One region of the Pseudomonas sp. PA-7-1E genome, then DNA from elsewhere that is predicted to be linked to it. Evidence: predicted binding sites of a transcription regulator. Region 1 holds the regulator's gene; each other region holds the start of a gene.
The links. Region 1 encodes FliA, which starts transcription of late flagellar genes. Its sites were predicted from a motif close to CTAAAGTTTNNNNNNNNNNNGCCGNTAA; they were not measured.
Positions count from the first base shown of each region.

Region 1 (4,820 bases):
TCAATTCCGAGTCGACGTGACGCTCACCCTTGCGCAGGATGTCGAAGACGTTCTCGGCGATGTGGCAGCACTCCACCAGCTCATGGAGCTGGAGGAAGCCGGCGCCCCCTTTTACAGTGTGAAAACCGCGAAAAATTGCATTGAGCAGGTTCGCATCATCCGGTCGGCTTTCCAGCTCGACCAGTTGTTCGGACAGTTGCTCTAGAATTTCGCCGGCCTCTACAAGGAAATCCTGAAGGATTTCTTCATCGGCGCCGAAGCTCATGTGGGTGCTCCTTAGAAGCCTAAACTGGATAACAGGTCATCTACGTCATCCTGACCTGACACAACGTCTTCACGTTTATCGGCATGAATCTGCGGACCTTCACCCTTGGCGAGATGTTTTTGTGGATCTTTTTCAGAGAGGATCGCTTCACGGTCATGTTCGATGCCGGCAAAACGATCGACCTGGCCGGCCATCAGCACCAATTTGAGCAAGTTGCTTTCCACTTCGGTAACCAACTGGGTCACGCGCTTGATCACCTGGCCGGTGAGGTCCTGGTAATCCTGGGCCAGCAGGATGTCGTTGAGGTTGCTGGCCACCGTGCGGTTTTCCTGTTCGCTGCGCGACAGGAACCCGTCGACGCGACGCGCCAATTCACGAAACTCTTCAGCGCCCACTTCGCGGCGCATGAAGCGGCCCCAGTCCTGGCTCAAGGCCTGGGCTTCGGTGGCCATGCCGTTGACCAGGGGCGTGGCGTTTTCCACCAGGTCCATGGTGCGGTTGGCCGCTGCCTCAGTCAGCCTGACCACATAGGACAGACGTTCAGTGGCATCAGTGATCTGGGAAATTTCTTCGGCCTGGGGCATGCGCGGGTCAATCTGGAAATTGACGATTGCGCTGTGCAGCTCGCGTGTGAGCTTGCCCACTTCCTGGTACAGGCCGCGGTCACGGGTCTGGTTAAGCTCATGGATCAACTGCACCGCATCGGCGAACTGGCCTTTTTCCAGGCTGTCGACCAACTGGTGAGCATGTTTTTTCAGGGTCGACTCAAAGTCGCCCTGTGACGTTTCGTTATGCTCCATAGCTCCCCCGCGATGGCATTAGCCGTGGATGCGTTCGAAGATTTTCTCGATCTTCTCTTTCAAGGCCAGTGCCGTGAATGGCTTGACCACGTAACCGTTGACCCCGGCTTGGGCGGCTTCGATGATCTGTTCGCGCTTGGCTTCGGCGGTCACCATCAGCACAGGCAGGCTGCGCAGTTTTTCATCGGCGCGCACATGGCGCAGCAGGTCGATACCGGTCATGCCCGGCATGTTCCAGTCGGTCACCAGAAAGTCGATGCTCCCGCTGTTGAGGATCGGAATGGCCGTCAGGCCGTCATCCGCCTCGACCGTGTTGGTGAACCCAAGGTCACGCAACAGGTTTTTAATGATCCGCCGCATCGTTGAGAAGTCATCAACGATGAGGATTTTCATGTTCTTGTCCAATTCGACCTCCAAGCAGTCTTAAACGCGCCCAGCACCTGGACGCGCCATTTCAATCAACAGGCGTTACACAAAAAGGACTGCCCAGGGCACCACGGCACATAGCCGCGAAACCTTGCGATCTCACGGCAGCGTCTGCAGTGCCCCCACACTGCCTGTCAGCGCGCGCGCCACTCGGCCAATCGGCCCCGCAAGCGGGCTGCGCACTGGCTATGCAACTGGCTGACACGCGATTCGCTGACCCCCAGGACCTCACCGATTTCCTTGAGGTTAAGCTCTTCGTCGTAGTACAGCGCCAGCACCAGCCGCTCACGCTCTGGCAAATTGGCGATTGCATCGGCCAACGCGCCCTGGAAACGTTCATCTTCCAGGTCGCGCGACGGCTCCGTATGCGCGCTCGCGCCGTCCTCGTGCAGCCCTTCGTGCTCGCCGTCCTGTAAAAGGTCGTCGAAACTGAACAGGCGGCTGCCCAAGGTATCGTTCAAAATCCCGTAGTAATCGTCGAGACTCAATTGGAGTTCGGCCGCAACTTCATGATCTTTAGCGTCACGGCCGGTTTTTGCTTCAATTGCACGAATTGCATCGCTGACCATGCGCGTATTGCGGTGTACCGAACGCGGCGCCCAATCGCCTTTACGCACTTCATCGAGCATCGCGCCACGGATACGGATACCCGCATACGTTTCGAAACTGGCACCCTTGCTGGCGTCGTATTTGGTCGAGACTTCAAGCAGGCCGATCATGCCGGCCTGGATCAAGTCTTCGACCTGCACACTCGCAGGCAGGCGCGCCAACAGGTGATAGGCAATGCGCTTGACCAACGGCGCATAGCGCTCGATCAATTCGCCCTGGCTGTCACGTGCCGACTTTTTGTAAAGGTTGTAGCCGCTGGATGTCATAGCACCGGTCCTGCGCTCGTCTGATGCACCAAACGCTCGACGAAAAACTCCAGATGCCCCCGCGGGTTGGCGGGCAACGGCCAGGTATCGACCTTCTGGGCAATGGCCTTGAACGCCAGTGCGCATTTCGAACGAGGGAACGCTTCGTAGACCGCACGCTGCTTTTGCACGGCCTTGCGCACACACTCGTCATAGGGAACTGCGCCGACGTATTGTAAAGCCACATCGAGGAAGCGGTCCGTGACCTTGGTCAACTTGGCGAATAGGTTGCGCCCTTCCTGCGGGCTCTGGGCCATGTTGGCCAGAACGCGGAAGCGGTTCATGCCGTAGTCACGGTTAAGCAGCTTGATCAGCGCGTAGGCATCGGTGATCGAGGTGGGCTCGTCGCACACCACCAACAGCACTTCCTGCGCTGCGCGCACAAAGCTGACCACCGACTCGCCGATCCCGGCGGCGGTGTCGATCACCAGCACGTCGAGGTTGTCGCCGATGTCGCTGAACGCCTGGATCAGCCCGGCATGCTGCGCGGGGCTCAGGTGCACCATGCTCTGGGTGCCCGAGGCCGCCGGCACGATGCGAATGCCTCCGGGGCCCTGGAGCAGCACGTCGCGCAGCTCACAACGGCCTTCGATCACATCGGCCAGGGTATGTTTGGGTGTCAGCCCCAGCAGAACGTCCACGTTCGCCAAGCCCAGGTCAGCATCCAGCAGCATGACGCGACGGCCAAGCTCTGCCAGGGCCAGGGACAAATTCACTGACACGTTAGTTTTCCCGACGCCACCTTTGCCGCCGGTCACCGCGATCACCTGTACGGGATGCATGCTGCCCATTTTATTTCTTTACCTTGTCTTGCTTAGACGCAGGCTACATGGCTTGGCCGCGTGAATCGCTTGCAGACCATCGATGTAGGTACATTTCACGGTGTTCATCCTGCCTCAACCCACCCGTTTAGCCGGGTGGTGGTAAAGGTCGGCGAACATATCGGCCATCGCTTCCTCGCTAGGCTCGTCTTGCATTTGCACACTCACGGCACGGCTGACCAACTGATGACGGCGCGGCAGATGCAGATCATCCGGGATCCGCGGCCCGTCGGTGAGGTAGGCAACCGGTAACTCATGGCTGATGGCCAGGCTCAACACCTCGCCCAGGCTCGCGGTTTCGTCGAGCTTGGTGAGGATGCAACCGGCCAGGCCGCAACGCTTGTAACTGTGATAAGCAGCGGTAAGAACCTGTTTCTGGCTGGTGGTTGCAAGCACCAGGTAATTTTTTGACTTGATGCCTCGCCCGGCCAGGCTTTCGAGCTGCATGCGCAGCGCCGGATCACTGGCTTGCAGGCCGGCGGTATCGATCAGCACCACGCGCTTGCGCAGCAACGGGTCGAGGGCATTGGCCAGGGACTGGCCCGGGTCGACATGGGTCACCGGCACGTTGAGGATGCGGCCCAGGGTCTTGAGCTGCTCCTGAGCGCCGATACGGTAACTGTCCATGCTCACCAGGGCGATATTCTGCGCGCCGTATTTAAGCACGTAACGGGCCGCAAGCTTTGCCAGGGTGGTGGTCTTGCCCATGCCGGCGGGGCCGACCATGGCGATTACACCGCCCTCTTCCAGGGGTTCGATTTCCGGCGTGGCAATCATGCGCGCCAAGTGCGCCAGCAGCATGCGCCAGGCCTGCCGCGGCTCTTCGACTTCAGCGGTCAAGGCCAGCAGGTCGCGGGACAACGGGCCGGACAGGCCGATGCGTTGCAGGCGACGCCAGAGGTTGGCTTGCTGCGGCTTGCTGCCTTGCAGTTGGGTCCAGGCCAGCGAGCCGAGCTGCACTTCGAGCAATTCACGCAGGCCGTTGAGTTCAAAACGCATCGAGTCAATCACGCGCTGGTCAACTGCGGCAGCCGGGGCAGGCGCTGCAGGACGCGGCGGTTCGACAAAGGTGGGTTCAACCAGCGGCTCGGCGGCGGTCAGCGGCAGGCCGGCAAACAGCTGGCGATTGGTGCTGGCATCGCTGTCGCCACGCATGCTCAGTTCAGCCTGGGCCGACACAATGCGCGAGGCGGTCTTGCGCAGCTCGTCTTCGAGCTCCATGTTTGGCACGCGCGGGGCCAGCGCCTGGGGCGTGTAATCCAGGGCAGCCGTCAGCTCGACACCGCCGGCAATCCGACGGTTACCGATAATCGCGGCATCGGCGCCCAGCTCATCACGGACCAGTTTCATGGCCTGACGCATATCGGCGGCGAAAAAACGCTTAACTTGCATAACCCACTACCTCAGCCATTGGGCCCAACTGTCGCGACAATAGTCACTTGCTTATTGTCAGGAATTTCCTGGTAAGCCAACACGTGCAAATTCGGTACGGCCAGGCGTCCGAACCGCGACAACATCGCGCGAACCGGGCCGGCCACCAGCAGGATCACCGGGTTGCCCTGCATTTCCTGGCGCTGTGCGGCGTCGATCAACG
Region 1 covers NZ_WKFA01000008.1:45,035-49,854, reverse strand. Annotated here, with positions in the region: gene GIW79_RS07620 (chemotaxis protein CheA) at 1-265, opposite strand, end outside; gene GIW79_RS07615 (protein phosphatase CheZ) at 277-1,065, opposite strand; gene GIW79_RS07610 (chemotaxis response regulator CheY) at 1,084-1,458, opposite strand; gene fliA (RNA polymerase sigma factor FliA) at 1,626-2,366, opposite strand; gene fleN (flagellar synthesis regulator FleN) at 2,363-3,196, opposite strand; gene flhF (flagellar biosynthesis protein FlhF) at 3,302-4,618, opposite strand; gene flhA (flagellar biosynthesis protein FlhA) at 4,630-4,820, opposite strand, start outside.

Region 2 (4,820 bases), on a different contig from region 1:
GCGTCTAACGCTTAGAGATCGTCGTCTTTATCGAAGCGCCGAGCTTCACGCTGTAATTGGTAGACAAAGCGTTCCACTTGTCGCTGCACCAAGCCACTCATGTTATGAAAGCGCACGCCGGCAAAGGTGGTGTTGATCTTGTCTTCGAAGTGCAGATAGCGCAGTTCCACAGAGGTGGTCATGCTGCCGAAGGGCAGGGCAGCGATAAAGCGATCATAGACCTGGCCTAACTGCAGACGCTCGGAGATGTCGCCTTCAAAGCGCAATTTGCAGCCGGTTGCCGAGATGTCCAACAGCTTACCGCTGACAGGCACCTTGAGCTTCTCGCCACCTAACTGAATATCCACCAATTGCGCGAGTTTCAGTGCGGCGCGGAAGGCATTGCGTCTTTGGTGGTAAACCACTTCGCCGGGCAGGCTGCCGCTGTAGATGCGGTGGCCGCCTTTCTCGCTGATGGTCAAGGTGCCGTTGCTTTCCCAGGCAACCCGCACGCCCTCATGGAAGCCTTCGATACGGAAGGCTTCGCCATTCTCAAGATAGCGTTCACCGTCGCGGGGAATCATTTCGTCCAGTACCAGCGTCTTGCTGTCCCGGTCGATGTCCACTAGGTAGCTCTGGAAGCGCTGGCTACGTTCGTGGAAAGTGATGATCAGCGGGTCATGGCTTTCTTGCAGCATCCGCAACGTGCTGGCGATTTCCAGAGGCGTGGTGAGCACCTTGGGTGGCTGCGGTGCATCTTCCGCATTAAGGGCGTTGAACACGGTTCTTCCATCTCCAGGCAAAATACGACTACACGCAAGAACCGGCATTTTGCCAGTATGTAGCGCGCCTTGAATAGGTCGCGCTGTAAACCGGCGTCAGGCTTGGCTGCGGGTGCTTGGTTTGATCAGGCGTGAGGTGGAGCCTTGGGCGTTATACAGGGCCGGAGGTTCTCCGCCGTGCAGTATGCGCAACTGATTGGTGGTGGTGGCTTGCTGAAGCTGGATCGACTGACCGTTGAGCAGGTTGGCTTCCTGGCACTGGGCGAGCAAATGATTGAGTTCTTTGCTTTGTGCCAGCAGTTGATCGCCGACTGAGGAGTGGCTGGCCAGTTGTGCCAGGCCATCATGATCGGCGGGCAGGCCCAGGCTGATCAGAATCTCGCTGCGTTTCTTGCCGTGCTGTTCGAGCAAGACAATCAGCGACTGTTTGCGCGCCAGGATTTCTTCCAGCAAGGGCATATCCCGGCCGTACAAGGCCAGTGATTCTTCCTTGAGCAGCTCGAGCAATTGTTGCGTCGGCGCCAGATCATCAATGATCAGTTGGAGCAAATGTTCGTCGTGGTGCATGGCTGGCCTTGGGTTTTAAGCGTCCAAAAGCCCTGCGCAGGCTTTTGCCTAGCGCTCGGCTTCGAAGTTGAGCAGCTTGCTGGCTACACGGTTGCTGTCGACTTTATAGCTGCCATCGGCGATAGCCTGTTTCAACTCGGCCACGCGGGCTTTATTGACGACGGGTTGATCGCGCAGCGAGTCAGTAACCTTCTGCAACTGTTGAGCCTCATTGCTCAGGTGTACCGATTCCCCACTCTGGCTGGCGGCGGCCTGTTCTGCTTTGGCAGGCAAGGGCTGCTGCTTGGCCTCTACGCTGTCCTTGGTACCGCCGGTGCGCGTATTGCCGGGCAAAGCCGGGGCGTTATTCAAACGACTGAAATCAATGACCATGTTGAAAAACCTCTGGGTATTTGGACGCTTGCCATGTTTTCGGCCATACCCGGGCAAACTTTAGGCTCGATTGACAATAAACCTGTACGGCTCAATATCCAGCACACAGTGTAGGAAAAGCTGGCATTTGATTCCAGTCATCTATAGCGCCACCTCGACCTGGCCTGGTGCCGTGACCCGCGCCTTGATCACGCGATTGGAGTTGAGGTTCTTGACGCGGATCTGTTCGCTCATGCCGCCATTTGACAGCGCCTCGCCCGGCATCCTGACGTTCAGGCCGCCGCTGCTGGCGGAAATTACCACCTGGTCACCCTTGCGAATCACCTCGGCCTGTTCCAGATGAACCAGCGTGAGGACTTGGTCGGTGACCACTGGCCGCGTGAGTTTCTGCCCGACGGCCTGGTCCAGCGACGTCAGGTAGCCCTGGTTGATCAAGCTGATATCCCGCTCGCGCAACGCCACGTCGTCGTAGCCGATGATGCCCGTGCGCTTCAACGGTCGCGCCACTACCACCACATCGCGATACAGCTTGACCTGAGCTGGTACGAAAACCGTCCAGGGCGAGGCGCCCTCACAGCGTACCTTTACGGTCACACGACCGATGGGCTGGGCGGGGCTTTCCAGAGTGGCTGTCAATTCCTTGTCGCACATTGGCATGCGCAAGCGAGGGTCCAACTGGTTGACCTGAATTTCATAACGCCCCGGCGTCTGGGTAGTCGCCAGATAATCTTCTACAGTGAACTCAAGAAAGCCTTGGGTGACGCCGATAAGTAGATCAGGCAGGGTGACGTTGTCGGCACGGGCCGTGACGCCCAGGCCCGAGACAAGCAGTGCCATCGCGGCGCAGAGCAGTCTACGGTAGCGTGAGCGGCCAGGGTGTCGGGAAACTGTCGTTTTAATATCCATACTCAGTAAATAGCAAAGCTCGTGCCGTTTAGTGTTGGGTACGCGTCGTACCCCTAGGATTTAGGAGTCTGGGCATGGCAGGTGTAATGGATTCAGTAAACCAGCGCACACAGCTGGTAGGGCAGAATCGCCTGGAGTTGTTGCTTTTCCGCCTGGATGGCAAACAGTTGTATGGCATCAACGTGTTTAAAGTGCGTGAAGTGCTGCAATGTCCCAAGTTGACGATCATGCCCAAGTCCAGTCCAGTGGTGTGCGGCGTGGCCAACATCCGTGGCGCGACCATTCCGATTCTTGACCTGGCCATGGCCACGGGGGCCGCGGGTTTGCAAGACCGCCAGAACCCCTTCGTGATCATCACCGAATACAACACCAAGACCCAGGGTTTCCTGGTGCGATCGGTGGAGCGCATCGTCAATATGAACTGGGAAGAAATCCATCCGCCGCCCAAGGGCACGGGGCGCGATCACTACCTGACGGCGGTGACGCGGGTCGATAACCAGTTGGTGGAAATCATCGACGTGGAGAAGATCCTCGCCGAAGTGGCCCCCACCTCGGAAACCATTTCCGTCGGGGTGGTGGATGCCGAAACGGCACACAAGGCGGTTTCGCTGCGTGTGTTGACCGTGGATGACTCTTCTGTAGCGCGCAAGCAGGTCACGCGTTGCCTGCAAACGGTCGGGGTTGAGGTGGTAGCGCTCAATGATGGCCGCCAGGCCTTGGATTACCTGCGCAAGCTGGCAGACGAAGGCAAGAGGCCTGAAGAAGAATTCTTGATGATGATCTCTGACATCGAGATGCCGGAAATGGATGGCTACACGCTCACGGCCGAAATACGTAACGATCCACGCATGCAAAAGTTGCATATCATCCTGCATACTTCGTTGTCGGGGGTATTCAATCAGGCAATGGTCAAGAAGGTCGGTGCGGATGACTTTCTGGCCAAGTTCCGTCCTGATGACCTCGCATCCCGGGTAGTCGACCGGATCAAGGCAGCAGATCACGGCTAGGGGATTTCCCCTGGCGGTCACACGATTTAAGAGGCGGCATCATTGTCTACGGGTAATTTGGATTTCGAACAGTTCCGGGTCTTCCTGGAAAAAGCCTGTGGCATATTGCTCGGTGAAAACAAGCAGTACCTGGTATCCAGCCGTCTCAACAAGCTGATGGAACAGCAGGGCATCAAGTCCCTGGGTGAGTTGGTCCAGCGGATCCAGGGGCAGCCGCGCAGTGGGCTCAAGGAAATGGTGGTCGATGCCATGACTACCAACGAAACCTTGTGGTTTCGCGATACCTATCCCTTTGAAGTGCTCAAGAACAAAGTCTTGCCGGAAGCCATCAAGGCCAGCCCGGGCCAGCGCCTGCGTATCTGGTCGGCGGCCTGTTCCTCGGGGCAGGAGCCGTACTCGATCTCGATGTCCATCGACGAGTTCGAGCGGACCAACATGGGCCAGTTGAAAGCCGGCGCGCAAATTGTGGCCACGGACTTGTCCGGCACTATGCTCACCAACTGCAAGACCGGTGAGTACGACAGCCTGGCGTTGGGCCGAGGCTTGTCCCAGGAGCGCCTTCAACGTTACTTCGATCCCAAAGGGGCGGGGCGTTGGGCGATCAAGGCGCCGATCAAGAATCGCGTCGAATTCCGCTCGTTCAATCTGCTCGACAGCTACGCCAGCCTGGGCAAGTTCGACATGGTGTTCTGCCGCAATGTGCTGATCTATTTCTCCGCTGAAGTGAAGAAAGACATCCTGCTGCGTATCCATGGCACGCTCAAGCGCGGAGGTTATCTGTTCCTCGGTGCTTCCGAGGCGCTCAATGGGCTGCCGGATCACTTCCAAATGGTGCAATGCAGCCCGGGGATCATCTACCAGGCCAAGTAGCCTGGGTGTATGCAATAAAACTGTGGGAGCCGGGCTTGCCCGCGATAGCGTTTTGTCAGTCGACGAATAGGTCGGCAGGCACTCCGCCATCGCAGGCAAGCCAGCTCCCACATTTGTTTTCTCGGCAAGCTGGCGTAAAGCGGCAACTGCCCATTGCCGCTTTACTGGCACTACGCGGAAATCGCTTGCCGCTTTTCTGGCATAGTCGCCGGCAACTCCCTTCGAAACCCTTGATATACGGGGCTCTCGCAAGTTTGGCATACACCTTGCTATAACCCTGCTAACGAACAGCAGGTCAGCCTAAAGGTTTCCGCCATGAGCATCAGCTTCGATAAAG
Region 2 covers NZ_WKFA01000031.1:1,831-6,650, forward strand. Annotated here, with positions in the region: gene GIW79_RS18825 (flagellar brake protein) at 12-761, opposite strand; gene GIW79_RS18830 (flagella synthesis protein FlgN) at 858-1,328, opposite strand; gene flgM (flagellar biosynthesis anti-sigma factor FlgM) at 1,377-1,700, opposite strand; gene flgA (flagellar basal body P-ring formation chaperone FlgA) at 1,842-2,606, opposite strand; gene GIW79_RS18845 (chemotaxis protein CheV) at 2,681-3,613, shown strand; gene cheR (protein-glutamate O-methyltransferase CheR) at 3,656-4,483, shown strand; gene flgB (flagellar basal body rod protein FlgB) at 4,799-4,820, shown strand, end outside.
Region 2: flgM (flagellar biosynthesis anti-sigma factor FlgM) is a predicted target of FliA. The motif match lies at 1,737-1,764, and genes of this name have one in related genera.

Region 3 (4,820 bases), on a different contig from region 1:
ACGCCCCATGGTTTTTGGGAAGGGATGCAGGGCGCTATTTGAATCGGCAGGTCGGGACATGGCGGTGTGCTCCTGTTTGACAGGTTCACACTATAAGGAGGGAGGCGTTCAAAGGTTAACTGTGAGAATTGACAGTTTTATAGAATGCTTGGTGATAAAAAGATGATGAGTGATAGCCATCTGCAAGGGGCTCACTTGTTGGAGAAAGTGAGCCCTTGAAGTTCTACCGGTTAAAACGCTCCACCAGCGAGTACTGAGTATTCGCCGTATGAGTCAGTTCTTCACTCAACTGCGCCGAGTTCATCGCCTGCTCTGAGGTCTGGTCTGCCAACAGCGCAATAGTGCTGATGTTACGGCTGATCTCCTCGGCCACGGCGCTTTGCTCTTCGGTGGCCGCGGCAATCTGGGTGGTCATGTCGGTGATATTGGCCACCGCCTCGCTGATACCCACCAATGCCTGGTCCGCTTCCATCACCCGCGCCACACCTTCTTCGGCCTGGCGGTGCCCGGCGTCCATGGTTTGCACGGCCGCGGCCGCCGTGTGTTGCAGCTTGGCGATCAGGGCATGGATCTGCCCGGTGGATTCGGCCGTACGCTGCGCCAGTTGGCGCACTTCATCGGCGACCACCGCAAAACCACGGCCCATCTCACCGGCACGCGCGGCTTCGATAGCGGCGTTGAGTGCCAGCAAGTTGGTCTGGTCGGCGATGCCCTTGATTACATCGACAACGCCGCCAATTTCATCGCTGTCCTTGGCCAGTTGAGTGACGGTCACGCCGGTCTCGCCAACGGCGGCCGAAAGCCGCTGAATCGCCTCGCGGGTTTCCCCGGCGATATCGCGGCCGCGACCGGTCAGGCGGTTGGCTTCCTGGGTGGCGTCGGCGGTGCGCTGCACGTGGCTGGCGACTTCCTGGGTGGTTGCAGCCATCTGGTTGACGGCGGTGGCCACCTGTTCGGTTTCCACACGCTGACGTTCCAGGCCGCTGGAGCTGCTGTGCGCCAGGGTGTTGGACTGTGCCGCCTGATCGTTGAGGTGCTCGGCAGTGTCCTGCAAGCGGGTCAGGCAGGTCTTCAGACGCGCTTCCTGGCTGAGAATCGACATTTCCAGTCGGGCCTGGGCGCCACGGCTGTCGGTGTACATCTGCGCAATCAGCGGGTCGGACGTGGTCTGCTCGGCCAGGCGCAGCAAGCGCTTGAGGCCGCGCTGTTGCCAGCTCAGCCCCAGCAGGCCCAACGGCACGGACAACGCTGCCGCCAAGGCAAAGCCCCACTGGGAGGTGAGGGTGGCGCCGATCATGAAGCTCAGTTGGCTGACCAGGATAAACGGCAGCCAGTCCTGCAGCACCGGCAGCCATTTGTCGCGCTGGGGAATCGCCGACTTGCCCTGGTTGATGCGTTGATAAAGCGCCTCGGCCCGGCGGATCTGCTCGGCGGTGGGCTTGATGCGCACCGATTCGTAGCCGATCACCTGGTTACCGTCGAATACCGGTGTTACATAGGCGTTAACCCAGTAGTGGTCGCCGGTCTTGCAGCGATTCTTGACAATGCCCATCCATGGCAAGCCTTGTTTGAGCGTGGACCACATGTGTGCGAACACCGCCGAGGGCACATCCGGGTGACGCACCAGGTTGTGCGGAGCACGGACCAGTTCTTCGCGGGTGAACCCACTGATTTCGACAAACGCGTCGTTGCAGTAGGTAATGACACCCTTGGCATCTGTGGTGGAGATCAACCGTTGCTGAGCAGGGAAGGTACGTTCGCGCTGGGTAACGGGTTGGTTATTACGCATGATTGTTCAATCCGCAAGGCTTTCAGGGGTTATCGGCCATGCTGGGCATTTATTTAACTTATTTTTGCAACAATCCTGGGAGCAGAGTGCCGACTGTGGCGAGGGAGCTTGCTCCCGCTGGGCTGCGAAGCGGCCCCAAACAACTTGCGGGCGCTACGCACCCGAGCGGGAGCAAGCTCCGTCGCCACAACAGCTCGTTCTTACAGTCGGGCAGGCTTAGCTGGCCAGCATTGGGTAGGTGAACAAGCCGAAGTGCAGCAGATTCAAGCCAAAATGCGTGGCAATCGCTGCGCCGAGCCCGCCAAAGCGATACGCCAGGCCGTAACCGACCCCGGCAATACTGGCCAGCGTCACCCATTGCCAACCCGCACCGAAATGCATCAGGCCGAATAACAGCGAAGCCAGCAGCAGCGCAAGGTTCTCGCCGTAGGGCAAGTGTTTGAAACGTTGGCTCAGGCCGCCCTGAACATAGCCACGAAACAGCGCTTCTTCCACCAGCGTCACCAGCAGCAGGTTATTGAGTACCCACAGCCATGCCTGGTCCGGCCATTTCGGCGCCCAACTGATCATTCCCATCAGTGCGGCACCACCCAGTGCGACGATGGCGGTCAGGGTCAGTGCCAGGGCGGTGACGCAGATCGACAGGCGCAATGAGCGTCGCGCCACAATCCACGGGCAGGCCAGCAACAGCCAGAAGCCTATCAGGGGCTTGTCCTGGTTCAGGTACATCGAGAAGGGCACTGAGTCCGGAGTTAAACGCTGGGGCGCAATACCGCGGCCGTTATAGAAACCCGGCAGCCAGTGCATCACCAGGCCCAGGGCCAGTACGATAAACAAGCCTTGGCCCAAGTAGCGTGCCCAAGGGTTGCGTTGCTGGCGCACGGCGTACCCGGCCACCAGCAGCAGTGCGATGGAGACCGCCGCCAGTACGCCCAGTTGGCCGTAGATCAAAGCCACGACATAGCCAATGGAAAGTAGGGTGAGGTACAGCCAGGGCAAAGCAATCATGTGAAATCCTTCGAAAAATCCGGGCGGCATTATAGCGAGTGGCCAGGTTCCAGGGCATGAAAACGCCTCCATGTACAAGGCAAGGGGGAAAGGATTGCAAAGTATGTTTGCGGCTGGTTATAGTCGTCGCGTCTTTATATCCCTTCAAAAAGATCAGCACATGCCAGCTTCCCAGCGCATAGCGGTAGTCGATTCAGCGGTCAACGCCGTGGTCGTGCCGTGCCGTGGCAAGCAGCCTGCGCAGATCAGTCATTACCCCCCACCTGTCAGTAGCACGCCGGTGTACGCAGTCGTATCACCGCCGGGTGTTGGCATTTCGGGCTGATCAGCGATTCGCTGTTGCCCGTGCCTGCCTGAAAAAACCTACTGAAATTCAGTTTTTTACTGAGTCGGCTTTTTTGCCTGATAACAGGTGGTAACCATGTCTGTGCTTTCGAAACAATCCGTGGCCGCGGCGGCCTCGACGAGCGTGTTTGTCTTGCTGTGGAGCAGCGGGGCGATCTTCTCCAAGTTGGGCCTGGCCCATGCGTCGCCCTTTGCCTTTCTGTTGATCCGGTTTGCCATTGCCCTGATGGGGTTGGTAGTGCTGGTCCCGCTCCTCAAGTTGAAGCTGCCACGTCCCGGCAAGCCGCTGCTGTATGCGGCGGCGACGGGCCTGGTTTTGCTGGGGGCCTATCAGATCTTCTATCTGCTGGCCCTGGACCTCAACGTCACCCCTGGGGTGATGGCGACCATCATGGGCGTGCAGCCGATCCTTACCGTGGTACTGATGGAGCGCCAACGCTCCTGGCGCCGGCTGTTCGGCCTGGGGTTGGGGCTGGCTGGCTTGATTATGGTGGTGTATCAGGGCATCGGGCTGGCGGGCATGTCCCTGGCGGGGATGCTGTTCGGGCTGCTGGCGCTGGCGAGCATGACGTTTGGCTCGATCATGCAAAAGCGCATCACCGACAATCCTTTGGGCACGCTGCCACTGCAATACTTGGCCGGGCTGTTGCTGTGCGGAGTGTTCGTGCCGTTCCAGCCGTTCCACTTCGAGCACAGTGCAGGCTTTTACCTGCCGGTGCTGTGGATGGGCTTGGTGGTGTCGGTGCTGGCGACGCTGTTGCTGTATCGGCTGATTGCCCGCGGCAACCTGGTGAATGTCACCAGTTTGTTCTATCTGGTGCCGGCGGTGACCGCGGTGATGGACTACCTGATCTTCGGTAACCGCCTGGCGCTGTTGAGCGTGCTGGGAATGGCGTTGATCATCGTCGGCTTGGTCTTCGTGTTCCGTAAGAGCTAGAAACCACCCCTGTAGGAGCGAGCTAGCGGTGGCGAGCAAGCTTGCTTGCGCTGGGGTGCGAAGCGCCCCCAGGAGCTTGCGACTGCTACGCAGTCGAGCGGGAGCAAGCTCCCTCGCCACAGGGGCGCTCCTACAGTTTTTGCGGGCGCAACACCAACCACAACGCCCCGGCAATCAATACACCACCATACAGATGAGCCATGGACAGCGGTTCATCCAACAACAACGCCCCCCACAACACGCCGAACGGCGGAATCATGAAGGTCACGGTCATTGACTTGACCGGGCCGATGGATGACAGCAGGCGGAAGTACAGGATGTAGGCGAACGCCGTACATACCAGCCCCAATCCGAGCAGCGACACCCACACCTGCCAGCCGCCCCAACTCGCCGGTGGCTGGGTGATGGCGCTGAAGGCGAAGAACGGCAGCAAAAACAACGTAGCACCCAGCATACTGCCCAAGGCAGAGAGACGACTGTCCAACCCGCCGCGCTGATCCAGCCAGCGTCGCGCCAGGAAACCGGCGAAGCCATAGCAGGTGGTCGCCAGCAGGCATGCTAATGCGCCTATTAACAGTTCCAGATCAAATGCCACCGGCCCTGCGCGGGTGAGCACGGCAACACCAAGCAGACCCAAGGCCACACCCGCTATTTTTGCCGGCGTCAGGCGTTCGCTGAAAAACAACCCGCCGATCAGCACACCCATCAGCGGTGTAGTGGCGTTGAAAATCGCCGAATAAC
Region 3 covers NZ_WKFA01000081.1:12,107-16,926, forward strand. Annotated here, with positions in the region: gene GIW79_RS27730 (hypothetical protein) at 1-60, opposite strand, end outside; gene GIW79_RS27735 (methyl-accepting chemotaxis protein) at 224-1,789, opposite strand; gene GIW79_RS27740 (CPBP family intramembrane glutamic endopeptidase) at 2,006-2,797, opposite strand; gene GIW79_RS27745 (hypothetical protein) at 2,958-3,122, shown strand; gene GIW79_RS27750 (DMT family transporter) at 3,219-4,079, shown strand; gene GIW79_RS27755 (DMT family transporter) at 4,210-4,820, opposite strand, start outside.
Region 3: GIW79_RS27735 (methyl-accepting chemotaxis protein) is a predicted target of FliA. The motif match lies at 1,819-1,846, and genes of this name have one in related genera.

Region 4 (4,820 bases), on a different contig from region 1:
CCGCCTGGACACCTGGACCGTCGCGCGCAAGCTGCACGCCGCCCATGCCTACGCCAGCCAGTTGGTGGGTGACCCACAAATTGGCTTACCGCCGATGCTCGCGCAGATATTGCTGGAGCGCATGCGCGAGCCCTACGAAATCCTGTTCACCTGAACACCACCCTGTAGGAGCGAGCTTGCTCGCGAAAAACCTCAACGATAACGCTGGTTTCCGGAATCAACGCGGCGCCTGTGAGTCTTTCGCGAGCAAGCTCGCTCCTACAGAGTTTGGACTTTTCCCTACAGACTCAATCTGTCAGACTGATGCGAATAATTATCAACAGATTTTCTATTCGCCACGGAAGGCACTTGGGGAGCCCTACTTTCATGTCTGTGCAACAACGCGGCGGCAACGTTTTTACACCCAGTCTGATGGCAATCACTATCGCGTTAGCAACCTCCAATGCGGCCATTGCCGCCGACGCCGAAGCACCGGCCACCATCGAGCTGGGCGCTACCCAGGTCTCGGGCCAACAGCTTGGCGCAACCACCGAAGGCAGCGAGTCGTACACCACCGGCTCGATGAAGACCGCGACCAAACTGCCGCTGACCCTGCGCGAAACCCCGCAGGCCGTCACCGTAATCACGCGCCAGCGCATGGATGACCAGGCCATGACCAGCATCAACGACGTGGTCAACGCCACGCCGGGGCTGTTCCTCAATTATTCCAACGGCCCTGGGCGACAAGCCTTCACCGCACGCGGTTTCGATATCGACAACCTCATGTATGACGGTATCCCCAGCGGCTACAACGGTGCGTCGGTAGGCGCCCAGCCGAACCTGGCAATGTTCGACCGCGTCGAAGTGGTGCGCGGCGCTACCGGCCTGGTAACCGGCGCAGGCAACCCTTCGGCCGCCATCAACCTGATCCGCAAGCGGCCACTGGATGAGCAGAAAGTTACCCTCACCGGCGCCGTCGGCAGCTGGGACGATTACCGTGGCGAGCTCGACGCCTCCAGCCCGCTCAATGACAGTGGCACCTGGCGCGGCCGCGTCGTCACCTCTTACCGCGATGCCAACAGTTTTATCGACAAGGCCGAGCAGGATCATGGCCTGTTCTATGCCGTCACCGAAGCCGACCTGAGCGAAGACACCACCCTGACCCTCGGTTACTCGAACCAGAAGGACAAGACCAACTACTTCTGGGGCGCTTCGATGGTCGGCCTGGATGGGCGCCACCTGGGCCTGTCGCGCTCCTATAACCCAGGCACCGATTGGGAGAACAAGGACCAGGAAATCAACACCGTGTTCGCTGAGCTGCGCCAGCGCCTGGCCAACGACTGGAGCCTGCAGGTCAACGCCAACTATGCCGAACAGAACGCCTTGTTCTCCGGCTCCTACCAATCGCGCTGGACCAACGACACCCTCGCCCGCACGGTGTACCAGGCCAGCTACGATGAAAACCAGGCCGGGCTCGACGCCTTTGCCAGCGGCCCGTTCGAGGCGTTCGGCCGTACCCATGAACTGGTGGTGGGCGCCAGCAAGCGCATCTACGACATGACCACCCACAACTACAGCCCCTACGACCTCAACTGGCCGATCAATGCGGGCAAGCCGAACTTCACCCGCACCAACAACGTTCGCGAAGTCACCACCCAGGACGGTTTCTACCTGACCAGCCGCCTGAGCCTGGCCGACCCGCTGAAGCTGATCCTCGGCGCTCGCCTGGACTGGTACGACTACGACAACCGTGATGCCGCTGGCGGCTACAAGGTCACCCGCAACCTCACCCGCTACGCCGGCCTGATCTACGATCTGGACGACCAGCATTCGGTTTATGTGAGTTACAGCGACATCTTCACGCCGCAAAAAGACAAGAGCACAGCCGGCACTCCGCTCAAACCCATCGTCGGTAAAAATTATGAGGTTGGCGTCAAAGGCGAATATTTTGGTGGCGCGCTGAATGCCAGCGTGGCGCTGTTCCGCGTCGACCAGGAAAACCGCGCCGTGGCCGTGGTGGTGCCCAACTGCCCGCAGGCGTCCTGTGCCGAGGCCTCGGGCGAAATCCGCAGCCAGGGTATCGACTTCGAACTGCAAGGCGCCTTGACCGAAAACTGGCAGGTCGGCGGCGGCTATACCTATGCGCGCACCCACACCATCAAGGACGACGCCAACCCGCAGAAGGTCAACAAGCAGTTCGATACCGACATCCCGGAGCACCTGTTCAAAGTGACCACACGCTACAACTTCCAGGGCCCGCTGGAAAAACTCCGGGTCGGCGGCAATATCTCCTGGCAGAGCCGCATGTACAACGACATCAAGCTAGCGGATGGCAGCAACTACCGGCTCCAGCAAGGCGGCTACGCCGTCACCGACTTGATGGCGGGCTACCGGGTCAATCAGCACCTGGACTTGCAGCTCAATGCCAACAACATCTTCGATCGCCACTACTACCAGTCCATCTCCAACTCAGTGACTTATGGTGGCGACTCCTATGGCAGCCCCCGCAATATGATGCTGACCGCCAAGTACAGTTTCTGAGCCCCATGCCCACCTCGGCTGCCCGCTCGGGCAGCCGTTCTTAAAGTCCCACGCCCACATGCCGATAACGCGTGGGTAACCGGCAACAATCCTGAATATCTGCTTGACTCCACAGCGGCGCGCCTGTGTGGCACACCGCGTGCTTGCTTGACCTCGACGCCCCCCTCTCATGGAGTAAGAGTGAATGCCCGTTCGTTTTCAAGAGCACTATCGCAAGGCCGACCGCATCATGCTGGCATTGATCTGGCTGATGTGCCTGTTCTCCCTCGGCCTGGCGTTCTGGCACGATACCCTCATGCAGGCCGTGATCGTCGGTGGGGGCACCGGCGTGGTGCTCACGGCGCTGTATCGCGTCATCGGCGGCACCCGCGTGATGCGCTGTGCACTGGGCGCCGGCTTGATGGTGATGGCGGCGTTGCACATCAACCAGGCGCACGGAGTGATCGAATCCCACTTCGGCATTTTCGCGCTGTTGGCGGTGCTGACCTTCTACCGTGACTGGCTGCCGATTTTGGTGGCGGCACTGACCATCGCGGTGCATCACGTGGTGTTCCATGCCTTGCAGCACCAGGGTTTTCCTGTATTTGTGATGGAGCATCACGGCGGCTGGACGATGGTGTTCGTCCACGCCTTCTATGTGGTGATGGAGACCGTCGCCCTGCTCTACCTGGCCTTCCATAGCCAGGCCGAAGCGGTGGAGAGCCAGGAAATGCTGGAGAAGATGCTCGCCGTTACCTCGCAGTTCACGGTGGAAACCGCCCAAGGTGAAGGCAAGGCCCACGTATCCCTCGCCAAGCGGTTCGACCACTTCCTGCAGCAACTCACCCACCTGATCGACGGCGTCGCCCGCGACTCCCATGGCCTGGGCCAGCTCGGCCAGGAACTGGCCAGCGCGAGCGGCACCCTGGAAAAAGGCGCACGGCATCAACTGGCCCAGATCGGCGAAATGACCGGTTCGATGCAGCGCATGGAAGACGCCATGGGCCACATTACGGTGCAGGTCGAACAGGCAGTGGAACATGCAGGCCAGGCCAGCCAGCAGATTGTGCGCGGCCAGGAAAGCGTCGGCCGCGCCCAACATGAAATCAGCCAATTGGCCTCGCGCATCAACGGCACGGAGTCGACCGTGGAATCCCTGGCGGTGCAGGCAGAGCAAATCGGCTCGGTGCTGGAAGTGATCAGCAGCATCGCCAACCAGACCAACCTGCTGGCCCTCAACGCCGCCATCGAGGCCGCCCGCGCCGGCGAGCAAGGCCGTGGCTTTGCCGTGGTGGCCGATGAAGTGCGCAGCCTGGCCCAGCGCACCGCCCTCTCCACCCAGGAAATCAAGAGCATCATCGAGGGCCTGCAACACGGCAGCCGCCAAGCCGTCGAAGCCATGCACGCCAGCCGCGAAGGCGTAGAGCGCTGCGTGGCAGACAGCCAGGTGGCCGTGGACATGCTACGGGCTGTGGGCGAGGACATCGCGCACATCGACCAACTCAACGGCCACATCGTCACCACCACCCGCGAGCAGACCTCGGCAAACCTGGAGATCGTCGAGCGCTTGCAGTCGGTGCAAAGCATCGCCCAGAACACCGCCGACGACGTCGAGACGCTCGCCCGCAGCAGCGAACGCCTGCCACCGATCGCGGTGCGGCTGGATGCGTTGGGGCGCAGATTTCATCCTTGAGCCCAACCCGGAACATGGCGAGTCAGAGAGAACAGGTGGGCAGAGCGCTGGAGTGCATCAAGGTTCCAGATGCGGAGCCATCAAGGCGGCAAACCAATCGATGAACGCGCCAAGGCGACGAGAGCGTTGGCGGCGAGTCGGGTACAGGACTGAAACGCACATGGGGGCCGGCCGATAGGCCGCCATCACCTCCACCAATTCGCCGCTGTCCAATAAATGCTGAACATCGAACAACGGCACCTGAATCAAGCCAAGCCCTGCACAGCATCCTGCGATATAGCTTTCGGCATTATTGACCACCACACGGCTCGGCATCATGACAGCCTGCGCGGTGCCATCGACGCAATATTCCCAGGCCGTTTCCTGCCCGCCTGCGCTCGTGCTGTAGCCGATACAGACATGCCGGTTTTGCAGATCGCAAGGCTGTGTGGGCACCCCGAATTCCGCCAAGTATGCGGGGCTCGCGCAATTGACCAGCAACACCTTGCCCAACGGTTTCACCACCAGGCTGCTGTTCTGCGGGGTGCCAAAACGAATGACACAGTCAACGCCTTCCTGTACCAAATCAATGGCGCGATCGGTGGAGCCCAGGCCGAGTTGGAGCCCAGGGTAGCGGCGGAGAAACTCG
Region 4 covers NZ_WKFA01000040.1:7,918-12,737, reverse strand. Annotated here, with positions in the region: gene GIW79_RS21170 (PIG-L deacetylase family protein) at 1-154, shown strand, start outside; gene GIW79_RS21165 (TonB-dependent siderophore receptor) at 367-2,520, shown strand; gene GIW79_RS29695 (methyl-accepting chemotaxis protein) at 2,705-4,192, shown strand; gene GIW79_RS21155 (LysR family transcriptional regulator) at 4,250-4,820, opposite strand, start outside.
Region 4: GIW79_RS29695 (methyl-accepting chemotaxis protein) is a predicted target of FliA. The motif match lies at 2,561-2,588, and genes of this name have one in related genera.